Regions from separate parts of the Sphingomonas sp. UYEF23 genome, predicted to be linked through region 1. Evidence: predicted binding sites of a transcription regulator. Region 1 holds the regulator's gene; each other region holds the start of a gene.
What was found. Region 1 encodes LexA, which represses DNA repair genes until DNA is damaged. Its sites were predicted from a motif close to GTTCCNCNCTTGTTCT; they were not measured.
Positions count from the first base shown of each region.

Region 2: recA (recombinase RecA) is a predicted target of LexA. The motif match lies at 3,124-3,139, and genes of this name have one in related genera.
Region 3: uvrA (excinuclease ABC subunit UvrA) is a predicted target of LexA. The motif match lies at 7,902-7,917, and genes of this name have one in related genera.

Region 1 is NZ_JBEPNG010000008.1:63,378-73,409, forward strand. It holds gene ABIB28_RS14580 (citrate synthase) at 1-696, opposite strand, end outside; gene gltX (glutamate--tRNA ligase) at 715-2,169, opposite strand; gene ABIB28_RS14590 (ComEC/Rec2 family competence protein) at 2,198-4,465, shown strand; gene ABIB28_RS14595 (DUF4287 domain-containing protein) at 4,543-4,755, shown strand; gene lexA (transcriptional repressor LexA) at 4,816-5,481, opposite strand; gene ABIB28_RS14605 (hypothetical protein) at 5,552-5,866, opposite strand; gene ABIB28_RS14610 (BLUF domain-containing protein) at 5,863-6,198, opposite strand; gene ABIB28_RS14615 (TonB-dependent receptor) at 6,542-8,890, shown strand; gene trpC (indole-3-glycerol phosphate synthase TrpC) at 9,088-9,876, opposite strand; gene trpD (anthranilate phosphoribosyltransferase) at 9,873-10,032, opposite strand, start outside.
Region 2 is NZ_JBEPNG010000001.1:329,581-339,612, reverse strand. It holds gene ABIB28_RS01530 (response regulator) at 1-1,571, shown strand, start outside; gene ABIB28_RS01525 (response regulator) at 1,609-1,974, shown strand; gene ABIB28_RS01520 (SDR family oxidoreductase) at 2,069-3,079, shown strand; gene recA (recombinase RecA) at 3,214-4,323, shown strand; gene ABIB28_RS01510 (glutathione S-transferase family protein) at 4,693-5,325, shown strand; gene ABIB28_RS01505 (dicarboxylate/amino acid:cation symporter) at 5,470-6,777, opposite strand; gene ABIB28_RS01500 (M24 family metallopeptidase) at 6,911-8,197, shown strand; gene ABIB28_RS01495 (M50 family metallopeptidase) at 8,275-8,775, shown strand; gene alaS (alanine--tRNA ligase) at 8,904-10,032, shown strand, end outside.
Region 3 is NZ_JBEPNG010000004.1:112,940-122,971, forward strand. It holds gene ABIB28_RS09405 (2-oxoglutarate dehydrogenase E1 component) at 1-2,064, shown strand, start outside; gene odhB (2-oxoglutarate dehydrogenase complex dihydrolipoyllysine-residue succinyltransferase) at 2,179-3,423, shown strand; gene lpdA (dihydrolipoyl dehydrogenase) at 3,541-4,947, shown strand; gene ABIB28_RS09420 (YoaK family protein) at 5,227-5,874, opposite strand; gene ABIB28_RS09425 (hypothetical protein) at 6,001-6,285, shown strand; gene ABIB28_RS09430 (trimeric intracellular cation channel family protein) at 6,356-6,985, shown strand; gene ABIB28_RS09435 (energy transducer TonB) at 7,019-7,765, opposite strand; gene uvrA (excinuclease ABC subunit UvrA) at 7,929-10,032, shown strand, end outside.

The DNA of each region.
Region 1 (10,032 bases):
GTTCTGCTCGTGATCGGCATGGAGGATGAAGATGCGGTCCATCGCCTTTTCGACGACGGGGTTCACGACATACTCTTCGGCCGGAACGCCGAAGGTCATCTGCAGGAAGTTGCCGGTGTAGCTGAGATTGTTCTTCGGCGACATGAACGGCTGGCCGATCGAATATTTGTACGCCATCGCGGCGATCGTCGGCATCTTGGCGATGAGGCGATGGCTCGCGATCATGCGCTGCTGCGGATCGGTGATGTCGGCCGAATCCTGGTAGAAGGCCGAGAGCGCGCCGACGACGCCGCACATGATCGCCATCGGATGCGCGTCGCGACGGAAGCCGCGATAGAAGGTCGCGAGCTGCTCGTGGAGCATCGTGTGGCGGCTGATCGTGTAGCTGAATTTGTCGAGCTCGTCCTTAGTCGGCAGCTCGCCGTTCAGGAGGAGATGGCAGACCTCCATGAAGTTCGACTTCTCGGCGAGCTGGCCGATCGGATAGCCGCGGTGGAGCAGCACGCCCTCGTCGCCATCGATGTAAGTGATCGCCGAGTCGCACGATGCGGTCGACGTGAAGCCCGGGTCGTAGGTGAACATGCCCGTTTGCGCATAGAGCTTGCGGATATCGATCACATCGGGACCGACGCTGCCCGACAGGACCTTGAGATCGAGGTCCTTGCCTGCGGCGTTCAGCTTGACGGAGTCAGTCATCGTGGTCCTTTCGAAATCTTAAGCGGCCATCTGGTCGGCGATACGCCCCAGGCTCTCGTCGCGCCCGAGCAGATCGAGCACGTCGAAGATTCCGGGCGAGGTCTTGCGTCCGGTCAGTGCGGCGCGCAGCGGCTGCGCGACTTGACCCAACTTGACCCCTGCATCCTCGGCGACCTGCCGGACCGCAGCTTCGAGCGTCTCCGTATCCCAGCTTTCGGTCGCGTCAAGCGCGACGTGCAGTCGGGCGAGTAAAGCGCGTGCATCTGGGCTTAACAGCGCGGTCGCTTCGGCGTGCATTTCCACCGGTCGGACGTGGAAAAGGAACGCTGTTCCCGCGGCCAGCTCGTTGAGGTTGGCGGCGCGCGGCTTGAGCGATGCCATACTGCGACGAAGTATGTCTGCCTGAGCGTCCGTCGGTTCGAAGCCGAGCTGCGGCGTGATGAGCGCGGCAAGGCGCGCATCATCCGCCTGGCGGATATATTGACCGTTTAGGTTCTCGAGCTTCTTGAGATCGAACCGCGATGGTGATTTGCCGACGCCGTCGAGATCGAACCATTCGATTGCCTGGTCGCGGCTGATGAGTTCGTCATCGCCATGCCCCCAACCGAGACGCAGCAGATAGTTATCGAGCGCCTCGGGCAGCACGCCCAATTCATCGCGATAATATTCGACGCCGACCGCGCCGTGGCGCTTCGACAGCTTGGCGCCGTCCGAGCCGTGGATCAGCGGGATGTGCGCATAGACCGGGTCGGGCCAGCCACCCTCGATCGCCTGCATCGCGCGGATGATGGGCAATTGGCGGAAGGCGTTGTTGAGATGATCGTCGCCGCGAATCACGTGCGTCACGCCCATGTCGTGATCGTCGACCACCACCGCGAGCATATAGGTCGGCGTGCCGTCCGAGCGGAGCAGGACGAGATCGTCGAGCTCGGCATTCTGCACGGTGACCGATCCCTGGACCTTGTCCTCGATCGTCGTCGCGCCATCGAGCGGGGCCTTGAGCCGGACGACGAACGGGCGGGTCTCGGCGCTGGTGTCGGCGTCGCGATACGGGCTGCGCACGCGCAGCGGCTTCTTCGCGGCATCGGCCTCGGCGCGCATCGCGGCGAGTTCGTCCTGCGTCAGATAGCAGCGATAGGCATGGCCATGCTCGACCATCGTGTGCGCAACCTGCGCGTGGCGGTCGGCGCGCTGCGATTGATAGACTTCGGTGCCGTCCCAATCGAGCTCGAGCCAGCGCAGCGAGGTGAGGATCGCGTCGATCGCCGGCTGGGTCGAGCGCGCGCGATCGGTATCCTCGATCCGCAACAGGAACTCGCCGCCGTGATGCCGCGCGTACAGCCAGTTGAACAAGGCGGTGCGCGCCCCGCCAATGTGCAGGAAACCGGTCGGCGACGGCGCGAACCGCGTGACGACCTTGATGTCGGATGCGCCGGCGGCGGGGGCCGCGGCGGGGTCAGATATTGCGCTCAATCGCGCATGCTCCCAGACTAGAGATTGGATGGCCGGATCAGCCTTGAGCGCCTCTAGCACGCACCTTCCTGCGCTTCAAATCGGCGTGCCGCGGGGGTGGTTTGGCGTCGGCGATCGACTCGAGAGCTGGCTCGAGGCCGAGCGCGATCAATTGCCGCTGTGGTTGCCGGTGGCGCTCGGCGCGGGGATCGCGCTGTGGTTCGTGCTGCCCGATCCGGCGGCATGGGAAGCGGCTGGTCTGGTCGCGATCGCGGTGGCGCTCGCCGGGGTCGCGCTGACGCGGCATGGGCGTGCGGCGCGGGTCGTCGCGGTTGGCGGGTTTGCGGTTGCGATTGGGCTCGGTCTGATCTGGTGGCGCGCCGAGCGCGTGGCGCACGTGGTGCTCGCAGAACCGACGATCGCAACCTTCACTGCACGAGTCGAGCGGATCGAGCCGCTTGCGGCGCGCGACGTGGTGCGGTTGCGGCTGGCCCCGCTGCACGTGCTGGCGGTGCCCGCGACGCGCGGGCCGGTTCGGCCGTTGCCGACGTTGCCAGCGCATATTCGCGTCAATCTCGTCGATGCCGACGTTCCCGTGGGACTGGTGCCGGGGGCGACGCTGCGGCTCTCGGCGCGGCTGATGCCGCCGCCGCCGCCCGGCGTGCCCGGCGCCTATGACTATGCGCGGACCGCCTGGTTCGACGCGATCGGCGCGACCGGGCGTGGCTTTGCGCCGATCACGATCCTCGCTGGCGGTGGGACAGGCGGCGTCGGCCTGCGGCAGCGGCTGTCGCAGCACATCCAAGCGAGCGCTGGCGGGGGCGGGGTGGGGGGCATCGCCGCATCGCTCGCGACGGGGGATCAAGGCGGGATCCCGCTCGCCGACAATGAGGCGATGCGCCGATCCGGGCTCGCGCATTTGCTCTCGGTGAGCGGTCTGCATATCACCGCGGCGGTCGGCGCGGTGATGCTGCTGGTCGCGCGCTTGCTCGCGCTCAGCCCGTGGATCGCGCTGAAGACGCGCGTTCCGTTGATCGCGGCGGGCGCGGGGGCGCTCGCGGCGATCGGCTACACGCTGCTGACCGGGGCCGAGGTGCCGACGATCCGCTCGTGCGTCGCGGCGTTGCTCGTGCTGGTCGCTTTGGCGCTGGGCCGGCAGGCGCTGACGCTGCGGCTGGTCGCGGCGGGGGCGATCGTGGTGCTGTTGCTATATCCCGAGGCGCTCGCCGGACCAAGTTTTCAGCTGTCGTTCGCGGCGGTCGCGGCGATCGTCTCGCTCAACGAGCATCCGCAGTTGCGCGTGTGGTTCGGGCCGCGCGAGCAGACGCGACTGGCGCGGATCGCGCGGGAACTGGCGTCGCTGCTGCTGACCGGGATCGTCGTCGAGCTCGCTTTGCTGCCGATCGCGCTGTTCCACTTCCACAAAGCCGGGATTTACGGCGCGGTCGCCAATATCGTCGCGATCCCGCTGACGACGTTCGTGACGATGCCGTGCGAGGCGCTGGCGTTGCTGTTCGATACGGTGGGGGCGGGGCTGCCGTTCTGGTGGCTGACGGCGCGCTCGCTCGATCTGCTGTTGTGGATTGCGCACGTAACTGCGGCGGTGCCGGGCTCGGTCGCGCCGCTGCCGGCGATGCCGGGCGCCGCTTACGCGCTGATGGTGGTAGGCGGATTGTGGATCGGCCTGTGGCGCACGCGCTGGCGGCGGCTGGGGGCGCTGCCGCTTGGGATCGGCTTGGCATGGGCGCTGCTGACCCCGGCGCCCGATCTGATCGTTACCGGAGACGGTCGGCATGTCGCGATCCGGACCTCGGCGGGCGACGTCGCTTTGCTGCGCGACCGGACCGGGGACTACACCGCCGACATGCTTGCCGAGAATGGCGGGATCGCTGCGCTCCCGGTATTGATGTCCGAGCAGCACGAGGCGCGCTGCAGCCGCGACCTCTGCCTGATGACGCGGACCGTGGCGGGACGACAGTGGCGCATCCTGGCGACGCGCAGCGCGTATCATGTCCCGACGCTCGACCTCGTCGCGGCGTGTGCCGGCGCCGACATCGTGATCAGCGAGCGGCGCTTGCCGCGCCATTGCGTTCCGCAGTGGCTGCGGCTCGACCGCGAGACGCTGGCGCAAACCGGCGGCGTTGCGATCGCTTTGGCATCGCATTCGGTGCGGACCGTTCGCCATCCGGGCGACCGGCATCCGTGGATCGCGGCGCCGGAGGGCGACGCTGGTCGGCGGCGGTGGGTTGGCCGGATGCGTTGGCGCGCTCGATTGTCGGGGAGGGCTGGGGCAGCAGTAACGGACGGGAAACGATAGGGCGGGGTGGCCTTGCGGCTTTCCCCCAAATACCGGAAGATCCTCGGGACGTTCCCGCATCTCGGAGCCTGCACGCCGTGGCTGACCAACCGATCAAAGGGCCCGCATCGTACTTTCCATCGATCGAGAAGACCTATGGCCGTCCGATCGCAGAGTGGCAGGCGCTGGTGCGCGAGCGTTTGCCGGAAAAACACATGGCGCTCGTCACCATGCTGAAAACCGAGCATGGCATGGGCCACGGCCATGCCAACGCGATCGTCGCTCACACCCTTGCCGAGCACAAAGACTGAGCCGCTCGATCGCTCGCCGCGCGACCATCAAGCGCGACGGTCGATCACGCCGACCGTGGCTCAGTCGTACCGGCGCAACAGCCCGGCGAGCTTGCCCTGCACGCGCACTTGGGCTGGGGCATAACGCTGCGGATCGTAGGCACGGTTGGCCGGATCGAGCCGCACCATCGCACCTTCGCGGCGGAAGAATTTGAGCGTCGCCTCGCTCTCTTCGATCAAAGCCACGACGATCTCGCCGTCGCGCGCGACATCCTGGCGCTTGATCAGCGCATAGTCGCCATCGAGAATGCCCGCCTCGACCATCGAATCGCCCGACACCTCGAGCGCATAATGCTCGCCATTGCCGAGCAACGCCGCGGGAACCGAGAGCATCGACGCGCCCTCGAACGCCTCGATCGGGACGCCTGCCGCAATCCGGCCGTGCAGTGGAATTTCGATCACGTCGTTGGCAGGCTGTGGTGCTGCACGCGAAGCGGCGGCGGGGGCCGCCTTGGTCGGGGTCTTGATCCCGCGCTCGGGCATCTTGAGCACTTCGAGCGCCCGCGCGCGGTTGGGCAGGCGGCGGATGAACTGGCGTTCCTCGAGCGCGCTGATCAAGCGATGGACGCCCGACTTCGACTTGAGGTCGAGCGCTTCCTTCATTTCCTCGAAGGACGGCGATACCCCGGTCTCGTCGAGCCGGTCGTTGATGAAGCAGATCAACTCATGCTGCTTGCGGGTAAGCATCGCGCGGCCCTTTCGTCGGAACAGACGACGAACCTATACGGAACGAAAAATCGTCCGTCAAGCGATGCTGTCACCGTCCGGCGCAGATATCCTGCGAGTCGCTGGTCGCACTTCCCGCGATGCCGCGGAGCTTTTCGATACATGCGTCATGGTCAATGTTGGTGCCCTGCAGCCCCCCGCGAAACGCGCTGGCCAGCGCGAGCCCGACATTGTGGAAGGGTGCGCCGATCCGGCGATCGACGCGCCGCGGCGGCGGGGTGCCGTAATCGGGCGTCGGGGCGGGCGGCGGGGTGCCGATCGCGCTGACCGGGAGCGCGAGCGCGGCGCTATGGCCTGCCGAAATCAGCGTGTGGAAGTGCGTGCGCACCGCTTCGGTTGCGTTCACGAGCAGCCGCCCGATCTGGGCGTCATCCGCGTCGGCCGCGGCGCCGGCGTGGGGTGCGCCATGGTCCAGCCGCCGGATTCGTGGGGGCGAATATGGCGGTGCTGGAGGACGATCGGCGCATGATGACGCGGGTCGGCGAGGATGCGGGCGAACGTCGCCATGACGCTCACGCGCGAACGCTCGAGCACTTGCAGCAAGCTGCGACCGTCCGACCATCGCAGCCCGGTGATCCTGTCGAGCGCGGTATTATGCCGTGATTGTTCGAGGATGCCGGCGAGGTCGGCCGTGACGCTCGAAACGGTGTTCCCGCTGACATAAAGGATTCGCCGCATGCCCTTGTGTCCTTCTCGTGAGGGCCGGGGCTAGGGGGGTGTCGGCAGCCTGTCGTTGCGGTGGATCATGTATCGGTATCGTATCCTGAATCAGGTGCGCACTGTCGCTGACGATCGTCCCGTGGTCGGCGTCGTGCAGGCCCCGGTGCAACTCGAAAGCCACAGCCAGCCGACAAAGCAGACGTGGCGGCACACCTGTCATAATCGCGTCACAATCCCGACCTAGCCGCGCGGTCGGGGTCACACCGCACCACGCAGGAGCGCGGACGCGTCGCCGCGCAGGACAACAAGTCCGCTGCGGCGAACGGTGTGGGCAGCCTATTTCATCTATTGGGGGAACATCATGTCCAAGTCACACGCCGCCAAGGCGCTCCTTCTGCTCGGCACCGCGTTCGGCGCGATTGCCAGCATCGGTTCGGCCAGCGCCCAGGACGCCGCTGCGCCCGTCGCCGCTGTCGAGGCCGCGCCAGAGAGCGACAGCCTCGGCGACATCGTCGTCACCGCGCAGCGTCGCAGCGAAAATCTGCAGAAGGTGCCCGTGTCGGTCGGCGTGCTGTCGGGTGCCGATCTGCGGACCTACACTTCGGGCGGCAGCGACACGCTGCTCGAACTCGCCAACCGCGTGCCCGGCCTCTACGCCGAGACGACGACCGGCAAGATCTTCCCGCGCTTCTACATCCGCGGTCTCGGCAACATCGATTTCTACCTCGGCGCATCGCAGCCGGTGTCGATCATCCAGGACGAGGTCGTGCTCGAGCATGTCGTGCTCAAGTCGAACCCGGTCTATGACGTCAACCAGATCGAAGTGCTGCGCGGGCCGCAGGGCACGCTGTTCGGCCGCAACACCACCGCCGGCATCATCAAGTTCGACACCAACCGCCCGACCAACGAGTTCACCGGCCGCGCGACTGCGTCGTATGGCAGCTACAACACCGTCAGCGTCGATGCCGGCGTCGGCGGGCCAATCGTCAAGGACGTGCTGAGCTTCCGCGTGTCGGGCCTGTACCAGCGCCGCGACAACTGGATCGACAACACCTATACCGGCCCGAGCGACGACGGCACTGTCGGCGGCAAGGACAAGCTCGGCGGGTTCGAAGAGAAGGACATCCGCGTCCAGCTGATGCTGACCCCGCCCGAGACCGGCTTCACCGGCCTGGTTTCGGCGCATGCGCGTGATTATTCGGGCACCTCGACGATCTTCCACCGCGGCGCGATCCTGCGCGGCAGCAACGACGTCAGCGCGGCACCGCGCGCCAGCGTCGCGCTCGATGAGGGCGGCGGTAACCGTCAGGCGTACAAGACCTATGGCGGCTCGTTCAACGCGAAGAACGATTTCGGCGCGGTCACGCTGACCTCGATCACCGCATACGAGACGACCAAGGGCTATAGCCGCGGCGACACCGACGGTGGTGCCGCGAGCAACTTTGCGGGCGGTAAGTTCTACGGCGAGAGCCAGGGCCGCGTGCGCGATCTCGACCAGCTGAGCGAGGAAGTTCGCCTCGCGAGCAACGGCACGGGCCGCTTCAAGTGGCAGATCGGCGGGATCTATTTCGAATCGCGCGACACGACCGAGTTCGACCAGCGCGGCTTCTTCCTGCTCAACAATTCGTTCGGCACCAACCCCAACCCGAACAACTTCGTCGTGCTGCGCAACACCAACACGTCCTATGCGGGCTTCGGCCAGGCGAGCTATCAGATCCTCCCCAAGCTGACGCTGACCGGCGGCGTGCGCGTGACCTATGACGAGAAGAAGACGCGCCTCGTCACCCCGCCGCGCACCGCAGCGGGCGTGTCGACCTTCCCGGCGACGGCGGCGACCAACGTCCGCCTCGCCGACACGCAGCCGAGCTGGGAAGCGAGCCTCAATTATGCGGTCGATCCCGACGTCAACGTGTTCGCGCGCGTCTCGCACGGCTTCCGCGGGCCGACGATCCAGGGCCGCAACGCGGTGTTCAGCTCGGCGTTCGTGACCGCTGGGTCGGAGACGATCACGTCGTACGAGGCAGGCTTCAAGTCGAACCTGTTCGGCAACACGCTGCGCTTCAACGCGACGGGCTTCTACTACAAGGTCCACAACATCCAGCTCAACGGCAACGACGCCAACAACAACGGCCTGCTGTTCAACGCCAACCAGGCGCAGGCGTGGGGCGGCGAGGCCGAGCTGACGTGGCGCCCGGTGCGTGACTTCACGCTGGGTCTCGGCGGCAGCGTGCTGCACACCGAGATCAACGACACGCGCGTCTACACCCCGGCGTGCTTCCTCAACGGGGCGCTGACCTGCACCGTGCTCAACCCGACGATCGCGATCCGCAACGCCGCAGGGGTTACGACCGCCACGCTCGCGCAGATCAACGGCAACGCGCTCCCCAACGCGCCGAAGTATCAGCTCGACGCGAACGCACGCTACGACTTCCCGCTCGGCAATGGCGGCAAGCTGTTCGTCGGCGGCGACGTAACGTTGCAGGGCTACACCAGCTTCGTGCCGTACAAGACGGTTGAATATACGTCGGAGGGCACGTTCGAGGCTGGGCTCAAGGCGGGCTATACCGGTCCCGACAGCAAGTATGAGCTGGCGGTGTTCGTGCGCAACTTGACCAATGAGAAGAACCTCAAGGGCGTGCTCGACAACTATAATGCCGCGGTGTTCAACGACCCGCGGATCATCGGCGTGACGCTTAGCGGCAAGTTCTGATGCGGTGAGGGCGGGGCGCTGTAGCGGCCCGCCCTTACGATCCGGACTCATCCCCGTCATCCTCGCGAAAGCGAGGATCCCGCTTCTTCTGCTGGTATCCGGCCAAGGCTGCGCGATCCCCGCTTTCGCGGGGATGACGAAGGTTTGGTCAGACGTCTAAGCCGGGGCCGCCCGGCGAAGCGGTGTCGCCCGACCGCTCAGCCGACCAGCGTGCGCGTCGCTGCCTCGACGTCCTGCTGCCGCATCAGCGCCTCGCCGATCAGGAAGCAGCGAATGCCGTGCTCGGCCATCGCGTCGAGATCGTTGCGCGTCGTCAGCCCGCTTTCGGCGACGAAGGTGCAGTCCTTCGGCGCTTTTGACACCAGCTCGTAGGTCCGCGCGAAATCGACGGTGAAGTCGCGCAGGTTTCGGTTGTTGACGCCGATCAGCCGCGACTTGAGCTTGAGCGCGCGCTCCATCTCGGCCTGCGAATGGACTTCGACGAGGACGTCCATCCCGCATTCGATCGCGCTCGCCTCGATCTCGGCGAGCGTCACGTCATCGAGCGCCGACATGATCAGCAGGATCGCGTCGGCACCGAGCCCACGCGATTCGGGCACCTGCCACGGATCGACCATGAAATCCTTGCGCAGCACCGGCAGGTCGCACACGCCGCGCGCCGCGGTCAGGAAGCCGTCCGATCCCTGGAACCACGCTTCGTCGGTCAGCACCGACAGGCATGTCGCACCGCCGGCCTGATAGGCGAGCGCATGCGCCGGCGGATCGAAATCCTCGCGGATCAGGCCCTTTGACGGGCTCGCTTTCTTGATCTCGGCGACCAGCGCGTAGCCGCCCTCGGCTGCGCGCGCATCGAGCGCGGCGCGGAAGCCGCGCGGTGGTGACTGGGCCGCGATCCGCGCGTCGAGTTCGCTCAGCGCGGTGGTCGCCTTGCGCGCGGCGACGTCGGCGCGCTTGGTTTCGAGGATACGGTTGAGAATATCGGTCATGAGTAAGCGATCCAACGATCGAGCAAGGCGTTCGCCGAACCGCTCTCGAGCGCTTCGGCAGCGATGGCGACGCCTTCGGGAAGGGTGTGCGTGGTGCCAGCGACAATCAGCGCCGCGGCGGCGTTGAGCAGGACGGCATCGCGATACGCACCGGTC
Region 2 (10,032 bases), on a different contig from region 1:
ACGAGGAGGAGGGGCACGCCGCGATCGGCGAGAGCGCGAGCGCGCATATCCGCAGCCTCGTGTCGCTGATGCCGTTCGGCGTCGCGCTGATCGGCGGCGATGGCCGCTTCCTGCAGATGAACGACGCGTTCGCGCGCGCCGCTGCGGTCGATCCGGCGAGCCCGCCGATCTATCCGGGCGATCTGCTCGTGCGCGAGGACAAGGGCGTCGTCGCCGATGCGATCCGCCGCTTTGCAGGCGGCGCAACGCATTCGACCGACCTCGCGGTGCGGTTGAAGGACCATCCCGACGAACCCGTCGCCTTGTCGATCGCGGGTGCGCGGGGGCTGGGCGATTCGGCGGTGCTGCTCAGCCTCAAGGACAATAGCGAGGAGACGCGGCTCAAGCGCGAGGTCGCGCAAGCGACCAAGATGCAAGCCGTGGGGCAGCTCGCCGGCGGCGTCGCGCACGATTTCAACAATATCCTCACCGCGATCATCGGGCATTGCGACTTGATGCTGATGCGCCATTCGCCCGGCGACAGCGATTATGACGACATCCAGCAGATCCGCGCCAATTCGAACCGCGCAGCGAGCCTGACGCGGCAATTGCTCGCTTTCTCGCGCCAGCAGACGCTGCGCCCGCAAGTGCTGCAGCTGCCCGACGTCATTTCCGAAGTCTCGACGCTGCTCAAGCGGCTGCTCGGCGAGACCGTCACGCTGACGGTGAAGCACGGCCGCAACCTGTCGCCGGTGCGCGCCGATCCGGGGCAGCTCGAACAGGTCGTCGTCAACCTCGCGGTCAATGCGCGCGACGCGATGATCGCCAAGGATCCGCGCGGCGTCGGCACGCTGACGATCCAGACCTACGCGGTCACCGCGGCGCAAGTGCGCAAGCTCGGCTCGGATATTCTGCCTGCGGCGGACTATGTCGTGCTCGAAGTGGCCGACACCGGCGGCGGCATTCCGCCCGACATCCTGCCCAAGATCTTCGAGCCGTTCTTCACCACCAAGGAAGTGGGGAAGGGCACCGGGCTCGGGCTGTCGACCGTCTACGGCATCGTCAAGCAATCGGGCGGCTGGATCTTCGCCGATACCGTCAAGAGCGGGCCGAAGGGCGCGTCGGGTGCAGTCTTCACGATCTATTTGCCGGTCCACACCGCGGGCGCGCTGGTCGACGCGACGCCGGCCAAGGCGCTCCCGCGCGAAAAGCCCGCCGATCTGTGGGGCAGCGGCACGATTCTGCTGGTCGAGGACGAGGACATGGTCCGCGCCGTCGCCGAACGCGCGCTCGCGCGGCAGGGCTATACCGTGCTCACCGCCGAGCATGGCGAGGCGGCGCTCGAGCTGCTGGCCCGCTGCGATCGCCCCGATCTGCTCATCTCCGACGTCATGATGCCGTTGATGGACGGACCGACGCTCGTCCGCCAGGTGCGCGCGCGCTATCCCGACCTGCCGATCCTGTTCATGTCGGGCTATGCCGAGGAGACGATCCGCAAGTCGATCGATCTCGACAATGTTGCCTTCCTTGCCAAGCCCTTCTCGGTCCAGGAGCTCGCCGAGGCGACGCGCGACGTGCTTCGTGCGAAATGACTTGGCGGACGGCGTTCCAGGACGCTAAAGGCACACAATGAGCGCCCAGAGTATCCTGATCGTCGAAGACGAGCCCCTTATTGCCATGATGATCGAGGATTTCCTCGATGTGCTTGGTAAATCCGTCGCGGGCTCGGCCGATACCGTGGAGGGCGCGGTCGCGATCATCGCGGATGGCGGTGTCGATGCGGCGATCCTCGATGTCAATCTGCGCGGCGGCGAGAAGAGCTTTCCGATCGCCGAAGTGCTTGCGCAAAAGGGTATCCCGTTCGTCTTCGCCACCGGCGGATCGCACGATACCGTCGCCGAGCAGTTCCGCGACCGCCCGACCTTGCCCAAGCCGTTCACGATGGACGGCGTGTCGAAGGCGCTCGATGCGTTGGGTACCGCCAGCGCGGCTTGATTGAGGTTAGCCGAATAAACCCGGCTTCTTTGTGAACCGCGTGCAGACGCCATGAGTTACCCGCTCGACCTTTGATAGCGAGCGAGATCGACCCATGAGCAGCAACGATGAATCCTCCGTTTCCCGCCGGGCCGTCGTGGGCGGTGCTGCGCTCGGCGTCGCGACCGCTGCGACCGGCTCGGCCTTTGCCAAGACGCCAGGAACGCCCGCCGGGGCAGCACCCGCGGCCGGCCTCAAGGATCCGCGGAGCGGGCCCAAGCCGCCGTTCGAAAAGCAGTCGCAGCCGTGGCCCGGCCTGTCGTCGAAGATGACCCCCAAGCCCGACAATGGCGAGCAGAGCTATCGTGGCTCGGGTCGTCTGCTCGGCCGCAAGGCGCTCATCACCGGCGGTGATTCGGGCATGGGTGCGGCAGCGGCGATCGCCTATGCGCGCGAAGGTGCCGACGTCGCGATCAACTATCTCCCCGCCGAGGAGGAGGATGCGCGCGCCGTGGTCGCGTTGATCCGCGAGGCGGGACGCAAGGCGGTCGCCATCCCCGGCGATTTGCGCAGCGAGGCCTTCTGCCAGAAGCTGGTCGAGACCGCGGTCAAGGAGCTTGGCGGGCTCGACATTCTCGTCAGCAACGCCGCGCGCCAGCAGACGCGCGCCTCGATCCTTGACGTGTCGAGCGAGGATTTCGACGCGACGATGAAGACCAACATCTATGCGCCGTTCTGGATCATCAAGGCCGCGCTGCCGCATCTCAAGCCCGGCTCGGCGATCATCGGCACGACTTCCGAACAGGCGACCGACCCGTCGAAGGATCTCTACGACTATGCGATGACCAAGGCCGCGACGACGAACTACGTCCGCAGCCTGGCGAAGCAGCTCGCCCCGCGCGGCATCCGCGTCAACGGCGTCGCGCCGGGGCCGATCTGGACGCCGCTCCAGGTATCGGGTGGCGCGACGATGGAGAAGCTCGAGAGCTTCGGCAGTATGACGCCGCTCGGCCGACCCGGCCAGCCCGCCGAGCTCGCCGGAATCTACGTCCTGCTCGCCGAAAACGGCGCCAGCTACACCACCGGCCACGTCTATGGCGCGGCGGGCGGCGGCGGGATGCCATAACCTGCGGTGTTAACCTGTCCTACGACCCTCGGAAAAGCACCGTCGTTCCACACTTGTTCTCACAGAACAAATGCGATACATCGCTGTCACGCATTGAACGCATGAGGCGTTCGGTCTAGCGACGGGAGCTACCAATGGCGGTATCTTTGAAGGTCATCGACAGCAAAATGGCAGCATCCACGGACAAGGCCGCCGAAAAGGCCAAGGACGAACGCGCGAAGGCGCTCGAAGCAGCGCTCGCGCAGATCGATCGCGCGTTCGGCAAGGGCTCGGCGATGAAGCTCGGGTCGAAGCAGACGATGCAGGTCGAGGTGATCTCGACCGGCTCACTCGGCCTCGACATCGCGCTCGGCGTCGGCGGCTTGCCGCGCGGGCGCGTGATCGAGATCTACGGTCCCGAATCGTCGGGCAAGACGACGCTCGCGCTCCACGTGATCGCCGAAGCGCAGAAGACCGGCGGCACCGCGGCGTTCGTCGACGCCGAGCACGCGCTCGACCCAGTCTATGCCAAGAAGCTCGGCGTCAACATCGACGAGCTGATCGTCTCGCAGCCCGACACCGGCGAGCAGGCGCTCGAGATCGTCGACACGCTGGTGCGCTCGAACGCGATCGACGTGCTTGTCGTCGATTCGGTCGCGGCTTTGGTGCCGCGCGCCGAAATCGAGGGCGAGATGGGCGACAGCCATGTCGGTCTGCAGGCGCGCTTGATGTCGCAGAGCTTGCGCAAGCTGACGGGCTCGATCAGCCGTTCGCGCTGCATGGTGATCTTCATCAACCAGCTGCGCATGAAGATCGGCGTGATGTACGGCAACCCCGAGACGACGACCGGCGGCAACGCGCTCAAGTTCTACGCCTCGGTCCGCCTCGACATCCGCCGCACCGGGCAGATCAAGGATCGCGACGAGATCATCGGCAACACGACGCGCGTGAAGGTCGTCAAGAACAAGGTCGCGCCGCCGTTCAAGCAGGTCGAATTCGACATCATGTACGGGCAGGGCGTGTCGAAGATCGGCGAGATCCTCGATCTCGGCGTCAAGGCCGGGCTGGTCGAGAAGTCGGGCGCGTGGTTCTCCTACGACAGCGTCCGCATCGGCCAGGGCCGCGAGAATTCGAAGACGTTCCTTAAGGAACATCCCGAAATGTCCGACCGCCTCGAAGCCTCGATCCGCGCGCGCACCGACAAGGTCGCCGAGGAAATGATGGTCGGCGGCGAGCCCGACGACGGGGACGAGCCCGAGATGTGAGATCCGCTTCGGGCCGCTTGGTCCGGGGCAGGGAGCGGCGGCAGGGCTCGGCCGCGTTCTTTCTACAGGCGGCTTTGGTTGGTCGTCGCAAAACCGGGAAGGCCCGCCAGCAATGGCGGGCCTTTGCTATGGCGGGCTCGTCAAACGGCAGGCGCTTCACAGGATCAGGCGCCGATCGAAAACTACCCTATCGTCACCCCGGCCTTGTACCGGGGCCCACCCCTCCGCCCGAGCAGCGTCCGATGTCGGACCGCCCCATGACGGTCGGGTCGTCGCGACGAGGCAAGCACCGCGATGGTGCGACTTTAGTGCGACGTTCCGCGTTGCGCGTTACGATCGGTTGATCCTGTCCACCACCGGAGCGCGCGCATGACTCTCATCGTCCACCATCTCAACAACTCGCGCTCGCAACGCATCCTGTGGATGCTCGAGGAGCTCGGGCTGCCCTATGAGATCAAGCGCTACCAGCGCGACGCCAAGACGATGCTCGCCCCGCCCGAGCTGAAGCGCGTCCATTCGCTCGGCAAGTCGCCGATCCTCGAGGACACCGCCGCGGGGCAGACGCTGGTCGAGACCGGCGCGATCATCGACTATCTGGTCGAATATGCCGACGGGAAGCTCGGGCCGCCCGCGCACCGCGACGACGTGCTGCGCTATCGCCAGTTCCTGCATTACGCAGAGGGCTCGGTGATGCCGCCGTTGCTGCTGCTGCTCGTGCTCAATCGCATCCCGGTGATCGGCGCAACCGCCGCGAAGCGGGTTCAGCCGATGATCGACGTCCATCTCGATTACGTCGAATCCAAACTCGCCAAGCGGCCGTGGTTCGCGGGTGACCAGCTGACCGGCGCCGACATCATGATGAGCTTCCCGCTCGAAGCCGCAAAGAGCCGCGCCGGGCTCGACGACAGCCGCCCAGCGACGATCGCCTGGCTCGACAAGATCCATGCCCGCCCGGCCTATCAGGCAGCGCTCGAAAAGGGCGGGCCCTACGCCTACGCGTGAAGACGGGGGCGACCCCCAATACCCGTCACCCCGGGCTCGTCCCGGGGTCCACCGTGATCCCGCTCCTGCCGTCGTAGCACGCGCGGCACGGTAGACCCCGCCACAAGGCCGGGGTGACCGCAGGAACGAATGGTGCGGTAAGCGCTAAGCCCGATGCGGCGCGTGCGGCGGTTCGATCTCCGCCGCCTGCGGCTCGCCGAGCGCGCCCTCCCACTTCGCCACCACCGTCGTCGCCACCGCATTGCCGACGACGTTGGTCGCCGATCGGCCCATGTCGAGGAACTGGTCGACCGGCAGGATCAGCAGCAGCCCCGCCTCGGGAATGCCGAACTGCCCCATCACCGCCGCGATCACGACGAGCGACGCGCGCGGCACGCCGGCAATCCCCTTCGAGGTGATCATGAGCACGAGCAGCATCACGATCTGCGTGCCGAGCGGCAGGTCGATCCCGTAGACCCGCGCGATGAACAGCGTCGCGAAGGTCATGTACATCATCGACCCGTCGAGATTGAACGAATACCCCAGCGGCAGCACGAAGCTCGAGATCCGCCGCGGCACGCCGAAGCGATCGAGCGCCTCGAGCGTGCGCGGATACGCCGCCTCGGACGACGCGGTCGAAAACGCCAGCAGGATCGGCTCGCGGATATAGCGCGCGAGACCGAAGGCGCGCGGCCCGATGAACACGAACGCCGCGCCGAACAGCAGCAGCCACAGTGTCGCCAACCCCAGATAGAAGCCGCCGACGAACAACCCGAGCGACCACAAGATCCCGAGCCCGTTGACCGTGATCGTCGCAGTGATCGCCGCGAACACCGCAATCGGCGCGCAGCGCATGACGTAATCGGTGATCTGCAGCATCATCGCGGCGAGCGCTTCGGCGCCGCGCACGATCGGTTCGCCCTTCTCCCCGATCGCGGTCAGCGCGACGCCAGCGAACACCGAGAACAGCACAATCTGGATGATCTCGTTGGTCGCCATCGCCTCGACGATCGACGAGGGCACGATATGCGTGATGAAGTTGGTGAGGTTGAACGCCTTCTCGTCGAGCCCGACCGAGGCGGCGGGCGGCGGCAGCTTGAAGCCGAAGCCCGTTCCCGGCGCGACCAGGTCGATCACCGCCTCGATCCCGTGGAACAGCAAAAGCCCCAGCGAGAGCGAGACGAGCGAGGCGGTGACGAACCACGCCATCGTACGGCCCCCGACGCGGCCGAGCGCGGCGATGTCGCCCATATGCGCGATCCCGACGACGAGCGTCGAGAAGACCAAAGGCGCGATGATCATCTTGATGAGCCGCAGGAAGATCGTCGTGACGATCGAGAAGCCCGCACCGATGTCCTTTAGCCGCGCGGTCGCTTCCGGCGTGCCGTCGGCGATCTGGAAATGGATCGCCCAGCCGACGATCAATCCGAGCACCAGCCCGATCAGGATATAGCTAGTCAGCCGTTTCGCCACGTGTCGCCCCAATGTCGTCTTTCACGGTCATCAAGGGGAGAATGCGCGCCCGGTCAAGCGCCCACCGCCACGCAAGGCGTTGCGAGCCGCTGGCAGGGCTGGCAGACACGTGCCCGAATTGGGGAGTGCGAGCATGGCCGATCAGAACCGAACCGCGTCGACTTCAGGCAGCCTGATCACCCGTCGCGCGCTCGTCGGCGCCGCCGCGGCGCTCCCCATTCTGCCGGCGGCCGTCGTCCGCGCCGCTGCGCCCGACCTTTCGGGCCTGCGCTCGCTGACCACCGCCACCACGCCGATCAGCGCAGCCGAACGCCGCGCCCGGATCGAGCGTGCGCAAGCCCTGATGCGCGCCACCGGCATCGGCGCGGTGCTGATCGAATCGGGCTCGAGCCTGGTCTATTTTACCGGCGTCACCTGGCACCGCAGCGAACGCCTCACCGCGGCGATCCTGCCGGTCGAGGGCGAGCCGTGCATCGTCACGCCGTTCTTCGAGGAACCCTCGGTCCGCCAGACGCTCGGCGTCCCCGCGGAAGTCCGTGTCTGGCAGGAGGACGAGGATCCCGCCAAACTCGTCGCCGGTTTCCTGCGCGACCGTAAGCTTAGCGGTCGGCCGATCGGGATCGAGGAAACGGTGCGCTATTTCGCGGTCGACGGGCTCGCGCACGCGATGCCCGGCGCGACGATCGTCAGCGCCAATCCGATCGTGCGCGGTGTGCGGATGCGCAAGACCGCGCCCGAGATCGCGCTGATGCAGGCGGCGACCGACGTCACGATCGCGGCCTATCGCTGGACCTGGCCGCGCGTCGAAAAGGGCATGAAGCCCGCCGACATCGCCGCGCTGATGAACGCCGCGACAGTGCAGCTGGGCGGCGATCCCGAATTCGCGCTCGTCCTGATCGGCCCCGCCGCCGCCTTCCCGCACGGCAGCCGCGACCCGCAGATCGTCGCCGACGGGCAGATCGTGCTGATGGACTGCGGCTGCACCGTGCAGGGCTATCAGTCCGACGTCTCGCGCACCTTCGTTTACGGTGCGGCGAGCAAGGACCAGCGCACGGTTTGGGAGCAAGTCCGCACCGGCCAGGCGAATGCCTTCGCCGCGGCGCAGCTCGGCACACCGGCGGGCGCGGTCGACGATGCGGTCCGCGCCTATTACACCGCGCTCGGCTACGGCCCGCGTTACGCGCTCCCCGGCCTGTCGCACCGTACCGGCCACGGGATCGGGCTCGATGGGCACGAGCCCGTGAATCTCGTCCATGGCGAGACGACCAAGCTCGCCGAGGGGATGTGCTTCTCCGACGAGCCGGGCCTGTATCTGCCGGGCAAGTTCGGCGTGCGGCTCGAGGATTGCTTCCACATGACCGCGGCCGGCCCGAAATGGTTCAGCGTCCCGCCGATCTCACTTGATGCGCCGCTGGGATGACGCGGCGCACGCCCAACCCACCGCTACGGCAAAAGCTCGGGCGGGGAGTGGCGTTCGGCATAGGCATAGTAGGCGGCTTGATCGCGTTCGCGCCTCTGACCGCGCTGCTTCCCGGGTCGGCGCAGGGGGTACTGCAATGGGTCGTGTTCTGGGGTCTGAGCTGGTTGGCGATCTTGGTTCACGAACTAGGCCATGCCGTCGTCGGCAAATTACTGGGAATGACGATCTTGAGATTCCACGTCGTCCCGCTCGAGATCCGGCTGCGTCCCTGGTCGTTCCACCTCACGCGACAGGTGTTGGGGCAGGATCTGGGGGGCGCGGTCGTTTTCGCACGCGCGCCGGATATCTCGCGGTGGGGCCGCGTGTTGCTATCGCTTGCCGGTCCCTTGGCCAATTTCGCCAGCTGTGGGCTTCTTATTGCGCTGGCGTATCGCGCGCCCGGATACGCTCCCGAAATCGTGGCGAGCCTGATCGGCATTTCCTTGACCTATGCGATCGTCAACCTCGTGCCATTCGATACGAGCGACGGCGCGATGATTCTCGAGGCTTTGGGTCTCGGTTCAGCGCAAGCGGCATGACCGAAGGCTGTGACGAGCTCCACGCACACCCGAGACGCGAGACAATGCCGGTCTTGTGGCAACCATAGCGAACGCGACCAACCGAGCCCGGCTTGAGATACAGCGCGCGCTCGCCTAAGCCACGGCGCATGACCCAGCCTTCGCTCTCGATCCCGGTTTCCACCAACGACATCCGGCGCAGCTTCCTCGACTATTTCGCGGCCAACGGCCACGCCAAGGTCGCCTCGGCGCCGCTCGTCCCGCAGAACGACCCGACGCTGATGTTCGTAAATGCCGGGATGGTGCCGTTCAAGAACGTCTTCACTGGGCTCGAATCGCGGCCGTATGTCACCGCGACTTCGTCGCAGAAGTGCGTGCGCGCCGGCGGCAAGCATAACGACCTCGACAATGTCGGCTATACTGCGCGGCACCACACCTTCTTCGAGATGCTCGGCAATTTCTCGTTCGGCGATTATTTCAAGGAGCGCGCGATCACGCTCGCGTGGAATTTGCTGACCAAGGAATGGGGGATCGACCCCAACCGGCTGACCGTCACCGTCTATCATACCGACGACGAGGCGTTCGACCTGTGGCGCCGCATCGCCGGACTCCCCGAAGAGCGCATCATCCGCATCGCGACCAACGACAATTTCTGGTCGATGGGCGACACGGGCCCATGCGGCCCCTGCTCGGAGATCTTCTTCGATCACGGCGATCACATCCCCGGCGGCCCTCCCGGCAGCCCCGACGAGGATGGCGATCGCTTCGTCGAGATCTGGAACCTCGTCTTCATGCAGTTCGAGCAATCGGCCGACGGCACGCGCACCGCGCTGCCCAAGCCGTCGATCGACACCGGCATGGGGCTCGAGCGCGTCGCGGCGGTGCTGCAGGGCGTCCACGACAATTATGACACCGATACCTTCAAGGCGCTGATCGCCGCCTCGGTCGCGCAGTCGGGCGCGGCGTTGACGCCGAGCACGCAGGCGAGCCACCGCGTGATCGCGGATCATCTGCGCTCGTCGGGCTTCCTCGTCGCCGACGGCGTGCTGCCGTCGAACGAGGGCCGCGGCTACGTGCTGCGCCGGATCATGCGGCGCGCGATGCGCCACGCGCATTTGCTCGGCGCGAAGGAGCCGTTGATGCACCGGCTCGTGCCTGCGCTCGTCGCGGAAATGGGCGCGGCATACCCGGAACTCGTCCGCGCACAGGCGTCGATCGAATCGACGCTGCTGCAGGAGGAAACGCAGTTCCGCCGCACGCTGGTCAACGGCCTGCGGC
Region 3 (10,032 bases), on a different contig from region 1:
GTGATGGCCAAGCCGTTCCGCATCATCTTCCACGAATTCGGCGGCGGGTCGGACAATCCCGACGACGTCGCGGGTTCGGGCGACGTGAAGTACCACCTCGGCACCTCGACCGACCGCGAGTTCGACGGGATCAGCGTCCATATGTCGCTGGTCGCCAACCCGTCGCACCTCGAGGCGGAAGACCCCGTCGTGCTCGGCAAGACGCGCGCGATCCAGACGATCGCGGGCGATCTCGACGAGCACAAGGCATCGCTCCCCGTCCTCATCCACGGCGACGCGGCGTTCGCGGGACAGGGGATCGTCTGGGAGTGCCTCGGCTTCTCCGGCATCCGCGGCTACAACACCGGCGGCTGCGTCCACTTCATCATCAACAACCAGGTCGGCTTCACGACGTCGCCGCAGTTCGCGCGTTCGTCGCCATACCCGTCGGACGTCGCCAAGGGCGTCCAGGCGCCGATCTTCCACGTCAACGGCGACGATCCCGAGGCGGTGACCTTCGCCACCAAGATGGCGATCGAATATCGCCAGAAGTTCCACCGCGACGTGGTGATCGACATGTGGTGCTATCGCCGCAACGGTCACAACGAGGGCGATGAGCCGTCCTTCACGCAGCCGCTGATGTACGACGTGATCCGCAAGCATCAGCCGGTCAGCGAAATCTATGGCGCCAAGCTGATCGAGCAGAAGGTGATCGACCGCGCGTGGATCGACGCCAATATCGCGCAGTTCACGACGCTGCTCGAAGGCGAGTTCGAAGCTGGCGCGACCTACAAGCCCAACAAGGCCGACTGGTTCGCCGGTCGCTGGTCGGGGCTGCACTCGCCCGCCGATTCGGAAAGCGCGCGCCGCAACGTCGAGACGGGCATCGAGCAGAAATTGTTCGACTCGCTCGGCCGCACGCTGACGACGATCCCCGAGGGGCTGACCGTCCACAAGACGCTCAACCGCGTGCTCGACGCCAAGCGGGCGATGTTCAAGACCGGCGAGAATTTCGACTGGGCGACCGGCGAAGCGCTGGCGTTCGGGTCGCTGCTCTCGGAGGGCTATGGCGTCCGCCTGTCGGGCCAGGATTCGGGCCGCGGCACTTTCTCGCAACGCCATGCGGTGTGGGTCGATCAGACCAACGAGGACAAGTATCGCCCGCTCTCGACCGTCGAGCATGGCCGCTTCGAAGTGCTCGACTCGCCGCTGAGCGAATATGGCGTGCTCGGGTTCGAGTACGGCTATGCGCTCGCCGATCCGAAGACGCTGGTGCTGTGGGAGGCGCAGTTCGGCGACTTCATGAACGGCGCGCAGATCATGATCGATCAGTTCATCGCGTCGGGCGAAGCCAAGTGGCTGCGCGCCAACGGCCTCGTGATGCTGCTGCCGCATGGCTATGAAGGGCAGGGGCCGGAGCATTCGTCGGCCCGCGTCGAGCGCTTCCTGCAGCTCTGCGCGCAGGACAATATCCAGGTCGCCAACTGCACCACGCCGGCCAATTACTTCCACCTGCTGCGCCGGCAGATGCACCGCTCGTTCCGCAAGCCCTTGATCATCTTCACGCCCAAGTCGCTGCTGCGCCACAAGCTGGCGGTGTCGAAGACCGCTGATTTCATCGGCGACAGCCACTTCCAGCGGATGCTGAGCGACCCTTCGGCGCCCGCCGATGCGGACGTGAAGCGCCTCGTGCTCTGCACCGGCAAGGTTGCGTACGATTTGATGGAAGCGCGCGATGCCGCGGGCGACCAGAACACGGCGATCGTTCGTGTCGAGCAGCTCTACCCCTTCCCGGGTGAGCCGCTGGTCGAGCGTCTCAAGCGCATGCCGAACCTCGAAACGGTGGTGTGGGCGCAGGAAGAGCCGAAGAACAACGGCGCGTGGACCTTCGTCGATCCGTTCATCGAGGAATGCCTCATCGAAGCGGGCGGCACGGTGCAGCGTGCGCGCTATGCCGGGCGTGCGGCCTCGGCCTCGCCGGCGACGGGCTTGATGAAGCGGCACCAGACCGAGCAGGCGGCGCTCGTCGCCGATGCGCTCCGGCACAGCGTCCGCGAGGAAATTCGCCGGACACGCAAGGTTTGATCGTTACCCCGGCTGCGCGAGCAGCCGGGCATTCGTAATTTCGCGCAGCGCTTGATCGGCAAGCGTTGCGCACCTGGGCCCCGGCCTTCGCCGGGGAAGAGAAAAGAGGCTGATATGGCAACCGAAGTCACAGTACCGGTACTCGGTGAATCGATCACCGAAGCGACGCTCGGCGAATGGCTCAAGCAGCCCGGCGACAAGGTCGCGGTCGACGAGCCGATCGCCAGCCTCGAGACCGACAAGGTCTCGGTCGAAGTCCCGTCGCCCGTCGCCGGCGTGATGGGCCAGCACGCGGTGCAGGTCGGTGACACCGTCTTGGTCGGCGCCATGATCGCGACGATCGACGCAGGCGAGGGCGCGCCCGCCACCGCTACCGCGCCGCAGCCCGCCGTGCTCCAGTCGCCCGCGGCTGAGGCCCAGGCATCGCCCGCCGCGACCGCCGGCCAGCAGGCGCCTGCCTCCGACCCGCGCGACACGCCCGCCGCGCTCTCGCCGTCGGTTCGCCGCGCCGTGCTCGAGCACGGTGTCGACCCCGCGACGGTCAAGGGCACCGGCAAGGACGGCCGCCTGACCAAGGACGACGTCGCCGCCGCTGCCGCCTCGACCCCGGCACCCGCCGCCGCGCCGCCGGTCTCGGCTTCGGTTGCTGCGTCGACCGGCCGCAAGGAAGAGCGCGTCCGCATGACGCGCCTGCGCCAGACGATCGCCAAGCGCCTCAAGGAAGCGCAGAACACCGCCGCGCTGCTGACGACCTTCAATGACGTCGACATGACCGCGGTCATCGAGGCGCGTGCCAAGTACAAGGATCTGTTCGAGAAGAAGCACGGCGTCCGCCTCGGCTTCATGGGCTTCTTCGTGAAGGCGGCCTGCCTCGCGCTCAAGGACATCCCGAGCGTCAACGCCTCGATCGAGGGCGATGAGATCGTCTATCACGATTACGCCGATATCTCGGTCGCGGTGTCGTCGCCCGGCGGGCTCGTCGTACCGGTCGTGCGCGATGCCGACCAGATGTCGGTCGCGCAGGTCGAGAAGACGATCGGCGATTTCGGCAAGCGCGCCAAGGACGGCACGCTCAAGATGGACGAGATGAAGGGCGGTACCTTCACCATCTCGAACGGCGGCGTGTTCGGCTCGCTGATGTCGACCCCGATCATCAACCCGCCGCAGGCCGCCGTGCTCGGCCTGCACCGCATCGAGGACCGCGCGGTCGTCGTGAACGGCCAGATCGTGATCCGCCCGATGATGTACCTCGCTTTGAGCTACGATCACCGCCTGATCGACGGTCGCGAAGCGGTGACGTTCCTCGTCGCGCTCAAGAATGCGATCGAAGATCCGACGCGGATCCTGATCGACCTGTAATATCGGATCGCACCTACCCATATTCCGTTCGTGCTGAGCTTGTCGAAGCACTGTCCTTGTCTGTCGGACGGAAGAGAAGGCAGCCCCTCGGCAAGCTCGGGGCGAACGGAGTGACACATGGCTGACTACGATTACGACGTCCTCATCATCGGCTCGGGCCCCGGCGGGTACGTCGCGGCGATCCGCGCCGCCCAGCTGGGCCTGCGCACCGCCTGCGTCGAATCGCGCGAGACGTTAGGCGGCACTTGCCTCAACGTCGGCTGCATCCCGTCGAAGGCGTTGCTCCACGCGAGCGAGTATTTCGACGCCGCCGCCAACGGCACGATGGCCAAGCTGGGCATCAAGGTCACGCCCGAGCTCGACCTTCCGCAGATGCACGCGCAGCGGCTCGACGCGGTCAACCAGCTGACCGGCGGCATCGCCTTCCTGTTCAAGAAGAACAAGGTCACCTGGCTCAAGGGCCGCGGCGCGTTCGTCGATTCGCATACCGTCCAGGTCGGCGAGCAGACCGTCACCGCCAAGGACATCGTCATCGCGACCGGCTCGTCGGTCACCCCGCTGCCCGGCGTCACCGTCGACCAGAAGGTCGTCGTCGATTCGACCGGCGCGCTCGAGCTCGACAAGGTGCCCGAGCATATGGTCGTGATCGGCGGCGGCGTGATCGGGCTCGAGCTCGGCAGTGTGTGGCGCCGGCTCGGCGCACGTGTCACCTGCGTCGAATATCTCGACCAGATCCTCCCCGGCTTCGACGGCGATATCCGCAAGGAATCGAACAAGGTCTTCAAGAAGCAGGGCATCGAGTTCAAGCTCTCGACCAAGGTCACCGGCGTGACGGTCAACGGCGACAAGGCGACGCTCACCGTCGAGCCGTCGGCCGGCGGCCCAGCCGAGACGATCGAAGCGGATTGCGTGCTCGTCTCGATCGGCCGCCGTCCCAACACCGACGGCCTCGCGCTCGAGAACGCGGGTCTCTCGACCAACCCGCGCGGCCAGATCGACACCGATCACCGCTTCCAGACGAGCGTCCCCGGCGTATGGGCGATCGGCGACGTGATTCCGGGCCCGATGCTCGCGCACAAGGCCGAGGACGAAGGCATTGCGGTCGCCGAGAACATCGCGGGCCACACCGGCATCGTGAACCACGCGGTCATCCCGAGCGTCGTCTACACCTGGCCCGAGATCGCCGGCGTCGGCCTCACCGAGGAAGTCGCGCGCGAGCAGGCGACCAAGAACGGCGGCGAGATCAAGGTCGGCAAGTTCCCGACGGCGGGCAACAGCCGCGCCAAGACCAACCACGACCCCGACGGCTTCGTGAAGATCATCGCCGATGCCAAGTCCGATCGCGTGCTCGGCGTCTGGGCGATCGCGGTGCCTGCGGGCACGATGATCGCCGAGGCTGCGCTCGGCATGGAGATGGGCGCGACGAGCGAGGACATCGCCTACACCTGCCATGCGCATCCGACGCATAGCGAGGCGATGAAGGAAGCGGCGATGGCGGTGAGAGGGAAGGCGATCCACGTCTGAGTCTGATCGCGCCAAGCCGTAGCAAAGCTACGGCGCGGCCCCGCCGCGATCAGACCGGCCGGCGGCGCTACAGCGCCGACCGACGGCGTGGCTTTGCCACGCCGCTGCCAACAAGGAAGCCAACAGATCACACCCCCGTTCCCCGGTGAAGGCCGGGGCCCAGTAGCAAGGGCGGAGGTAAGCGAGCGGTTTCGCGCGATCGTCGCCTCCAGCACGACTGGGCCCCGGCCTTCGCCGGGGAACGGCTCGGTTGCATCTGCTCGGTCGGGGCGCGCGCCCTTACGCCGTATCGCGCTGCGTAGCCCGCGCGCCAACCGTCAGCACCGCCGCCGCCCCCGCCGCGATCCACAGCGCGCCGGTCCCGTACGCCGCGTAACACCGCGCGCCCGTGATCACCCCCGCGCCGAACCCCAGCCACAACCCAAGATAGCGCGCCCAGTCCCAGCGTGGTCCTTCGCCCATCAGCGCGGCGGCGAGCCCCTGGCCGATCCGCACCAGCGCGCCGGTCATGTAGGTCAGCCCGATGCTGACCTCGCCATCGCGCGTGAACACGCCGTTCTCCGCCCCCATCGCGGTCGCCAGCAGCAGCAGCGGCACGATGACCGGATGATATGGCGCAAACAGCGCCGCGCCGCCGAGCAGCAGCGTGACGAGCGCCATCACCGCGACGCGCTGATGGTGTGGCCGCGAACGTCCGATGATCGCCGCCGCCACCACGCCGCTGACGAAGCTCAAAATCAACCCGGCCCCGATCCGCGCGTCGTTGCTCGCCCCGGTGGCGAGCGACACGCCGAGCCGCGTCGTATTGCCGCTCATGAACGAAGCGAAGAAGCCGCCCATGCTTGAATAGGCCAGCGCATCGACGAACCCCGCCAACCCGGTGAGGCACGCTGCAAAGAGGAGGGTGGAGCGCTGATACCGTCGCATCGCGCGACCATGCCCGATGCCCCGCGCCGATGCCAGCGTCGCGCTCGCTGCGCAGGTGGAACGATCCGCGCGCACGGCGGTTTTCCCGCGCGTACCATCACGGTACGTGTCCAACAGGGGTTTCACATGAAGAAGACGATGATCGCGGCGCTGGCGCTGGTCGCACTCCCGCTCGCCGCATGCGGCGGCAATGGCGACGGCAAGCTCGCCAAGCAAGTCGAGAAGGCTGCCGACAACCGCGCCGACGCGATGGAGGCCAACGCCAAGGACCTCGAGGAGCAGGCCAAGCAGGAGCGCAAGACCGGCGACGAACGCGCCGACGCGATCCGCGCCGCCGATGTCAACGCAAGCGCGATGACGCCCGAACAGCGCGGCGAAGTCGTCGCCAACGAAGCGGCGGCCGTCCGCTGATCGCTGCGGCGCGCGACCCGGTGTCGCGCGCCGCATTCCCTCGCGCGCCTTGCGCGGGTAGAGCGCTGCGATGCCCTCGCAATTTCCCTGGCAATTCGGCTCCGCGCTGCCCTGGCTCGATCTGTTCGGGATCGCCGTATTCGCGATCACCGGTGCGCTCGCCGCAATCCGCCATCGCCAGACGCTCGTCACCGCCACCTTCTTCGCGCTGATCACCGGGGTCGGCGGCGGATCGGTGCGCGATCTTCTGATCGGCGCGCCGGTCTTCTGGGTGCATGATCGCTTCGTCGCGGGGATCTGCCTTGCGGTCGCGGTGCTGGTGTGGACGACGCCCGAGCGCTGGTGGAAGGGCACTGCGCTCGACTGGCTCGATGCGGTGGGCTTGGCCGCCTATGCCGTGTTCGGCGCGGCGAAGGCCCTCGCGTTCGGCATCCCGCCGGTGCCGGCGGCGCTGATGGGCGTGGTGACGGCGTGCATCGGCGGCGTCATCCGCGACGTGCTCGCGGGCGAGCCATCGATCTTGATGCGGCCGGAATTGTATGTGACTGCGGCGGCGCTGGCGTCGGGGTCGTATGTCGTGCTGGTGAGCGCGGGCGTCGCGCCAAGCCTCGCCGCGCCGATCGCCGCTGCGTGCGGTTTTGCACTGCGGGCTGCGGCCATCAGGTGGCGGCTGGCGTTGCCAGCTTATGGCAAGACCTGACGGATTTTCGAGGCGCCCGAGCGGCGCCTAACGCTAATACGGCAGGCGCCAGACAATTTTGCGCATGGCGTGCCGCACCTGTGGCTTACCATCGACCCCGAGCGGGGGCTGATACCGGCCGCGCTTGCTGATCGCGCTGCAGGACGCGTCGTCCAACGCTTTTGATCCGCTCGACTGGACGACCCGACAATCGCCGACCTTGCCGTCGGTCCGTATGGTCCAGACGATGGTCGAAGTACCCTGTATTCCAGCCCCCACGGCCGATGAGGGATAATCGTCATTTGTGATCCACTGTGCAGGCGATGCACTACCGTTCGCCAGCGACGGCAAATCGCGCTCTGCCGGGTCGATCCCCCACTGGTGAAGCAGATCGTCCTGGCATGCCTTTAGCGCACCCGCTGCCCCCGACATCCCCGGTACGGCAAACGCAGTACGCGATCCATTCGCCAAGGTGACGGACAAGGATGACGAGCGCAGGATTTCGGTTGCCACATCCCCCTCGGTCGTGAGGGTCGTAATGGTCTGGTTCTTCTCCTTGATCTCGTAAACTGAGATATCGCTGTCGATCGTCCGGCCCGACGGTTGGAGCGTGAGCGTGCCTTTCATCGGACGGTATCGCGTCGTCTTCGCGCCTGGCGTGACGGTTACGACTTCGAGGCCTGAAGCAAGCGGCGAAGGATTGATGCCGAGCGCCATTCGCGCATTGCTTGGACCATAGTCGCGCGACAGGATGCACGCCGCGTCGGCATATTCGACGGTCCATTTGCCGGTCGGCTGCAATGGCACGTCGGCGGGCGCGGGACCCCCGAGCGCGAGCAGCGCCGCAATCAGCATCGTCTTCATCGCTTGCCCCCAAACCTTGTCGTTGCGAGTTTAACGCCCCATCTCGCCCCTGCAACCGGTCGCTTGCGCCATCCGAACAAATCTGGAACAAACCGCTCCCATGCTGACTCATATTTCCGTGCGCGGCGCGCGCGAGCACAATCTCAAGGACGTCTCGGTCGATATCCCGCGCGATACGCTGACGGTCATCACCGGGCTGTCGGGCAGCGGCAAGTCGAGCCTCGCCTTCGACACGATCTACGCCGAGGGCCAGCGGCGCTATGTAGAGTCGCTCAGCGCCTATGCGCGGCAGTTCCTCGAGCTGATGCAGAAGCCCGACGTCGATCACATCGAGGGCCTGTCGCCAGCAATCTCGATCGAGCAGAAGACGACCAGCCGCAACCCGCGCTCGACCGTGGCGACCGTCACCGAGATCTACGATTACATGCGCCTGCTCTGGGCGCGCGTCGGGATCCCGTATTCCCCCGCGACCGGCGAGCCGATCGCCGCGCAGACCGTCAGTCAGATGGTCGACCGCGTGATGGCGCTTCCCGAGGGCACGCGGCTGTACCTGCTCGCCCCCGTCGTGCGCGGCCGCAAGGGCGAGTATAAGAAGGAACTGCTCGAGTGGCAGAAGGCCGGCTTCACCCGCGTCCGCATCGACGGCGAGATCCACGAGATCGACGAAGCCCCCGCGATCGACAAGAAGTACAAGCATGACCTCGAGGTCGTCGTCGACCGTCTCGTCATCGGCCCCGACATCGCGACGCGCCTCGCCGAAAGCTTCGAGGCCGCGCTAAAGCTCGCCGACGGGCTCGCCTATGTCGACCCCGCCGACCCGGTCGAACCGCACACCCCCAAGAACGAAGTGCTCGGCGACAACGCGCCACCCGGCCGCATCGTGTTCAGCGAGAAGTTCGCCTGCCCGGTCTCGGGCTTCACCATCGCCGAGATCGAGCCGCGGCTCTTCTCGTTCAACGCGCCGCAGGGCGCGTGCCCGGCGTGCGATGGCCTCGGTGAAAAGATGCTGTTCGACGAGGAGCTCGTCGTCCCCAACCACGCGCTCAGCATCAAGAAGGGCGCGGTCGTGCCCTGGGCCAAGTCCAACCCGCCGTCGCCGTACTACATGCAGGTGCTCGGCAGCCTCGCGCGCGAGTTCAAGTTCGAGCTCGACACGCCGTGGGAAGACCTGCCCGAAACCGCGCGCGACACGATCCTCTACGGCACCAAGGGCAAGGCGGTCACGCTGACCTTCATCGACGGCAAGAAGTCGTACGACGTCAAGAAGCCGTTCGAGGGCGTGATCGGCAACCTCAACCGCCGCATGCTCTCGACCGAGAGCGCGTGGATGCGCGAGGAACTGAGCAAGTACCAGTCCTCCGCCGCGTGCGAGGTCTGCAAGGGCGCGCGGCTCAAGCCCGAGGCGCTCGCGGTCAAGATCGGCATGCGCGACATTTCGAGCGTCACGCGCCTGTCGGTGGTCGACGCGCTCGCTTGGTTCGAGCAGGTCCCGAGCCAGCTCGGCGACCAGCAGAACGCGATCGCCGAGCGCATCCTCAAGGAGATCCTCGAGCGGATCGGCTTCCTCAACAATGTCGGGCTCGATTATCTCAACCTCGACCGCACCTCGGGCACGCTGTCGGGCGGCGAATCGCAGCGCATCCGCCTCGCGTCGCAGATCGGCAGCGGCCTGTCGGGCGTGCTCTACGTCCTCGACGAGCCCTCGATCGGCCTGCACCAGCGCGACAACGACATGCTGCTCAAGACCCTTCGCCGGCTCCGCGATCTCGGCAACACCGTGCTCGTCGTCGAGCATGACGAGGACGCGATCCGCACCGCCGACTATGTCATCGACATGGGGCCGGGCGCCGGCGTCCACGGCGGCCACATCGTCGCGCAGGGCACCTTCGAGGAAGTCCTCGCCAACGAGAACAGCATCACCGCCGACTATCTCTCGGGCCGCCGCGAAGTCGCCGTCCCCAAGACCCGCCGCAAAGGCAACGGCAAGAAGATCACCGTCCACAACGCCACCGCCAACAACCTCAAGGGCGTGACGGCGAGCCTCCCGCTCGGCACTTTCACCTGCATCACCGGCGTCTCGGGCTCGGGCAAGTCGAGCTTCACGATCGACACGCTGTTCGCCGCCGCCTCGCGCACGCTCAACGGCGCGCGCATCGTCCAGGGCAAGCACGACAAGATCACCGGCCTGCAATATCTCGACAAGG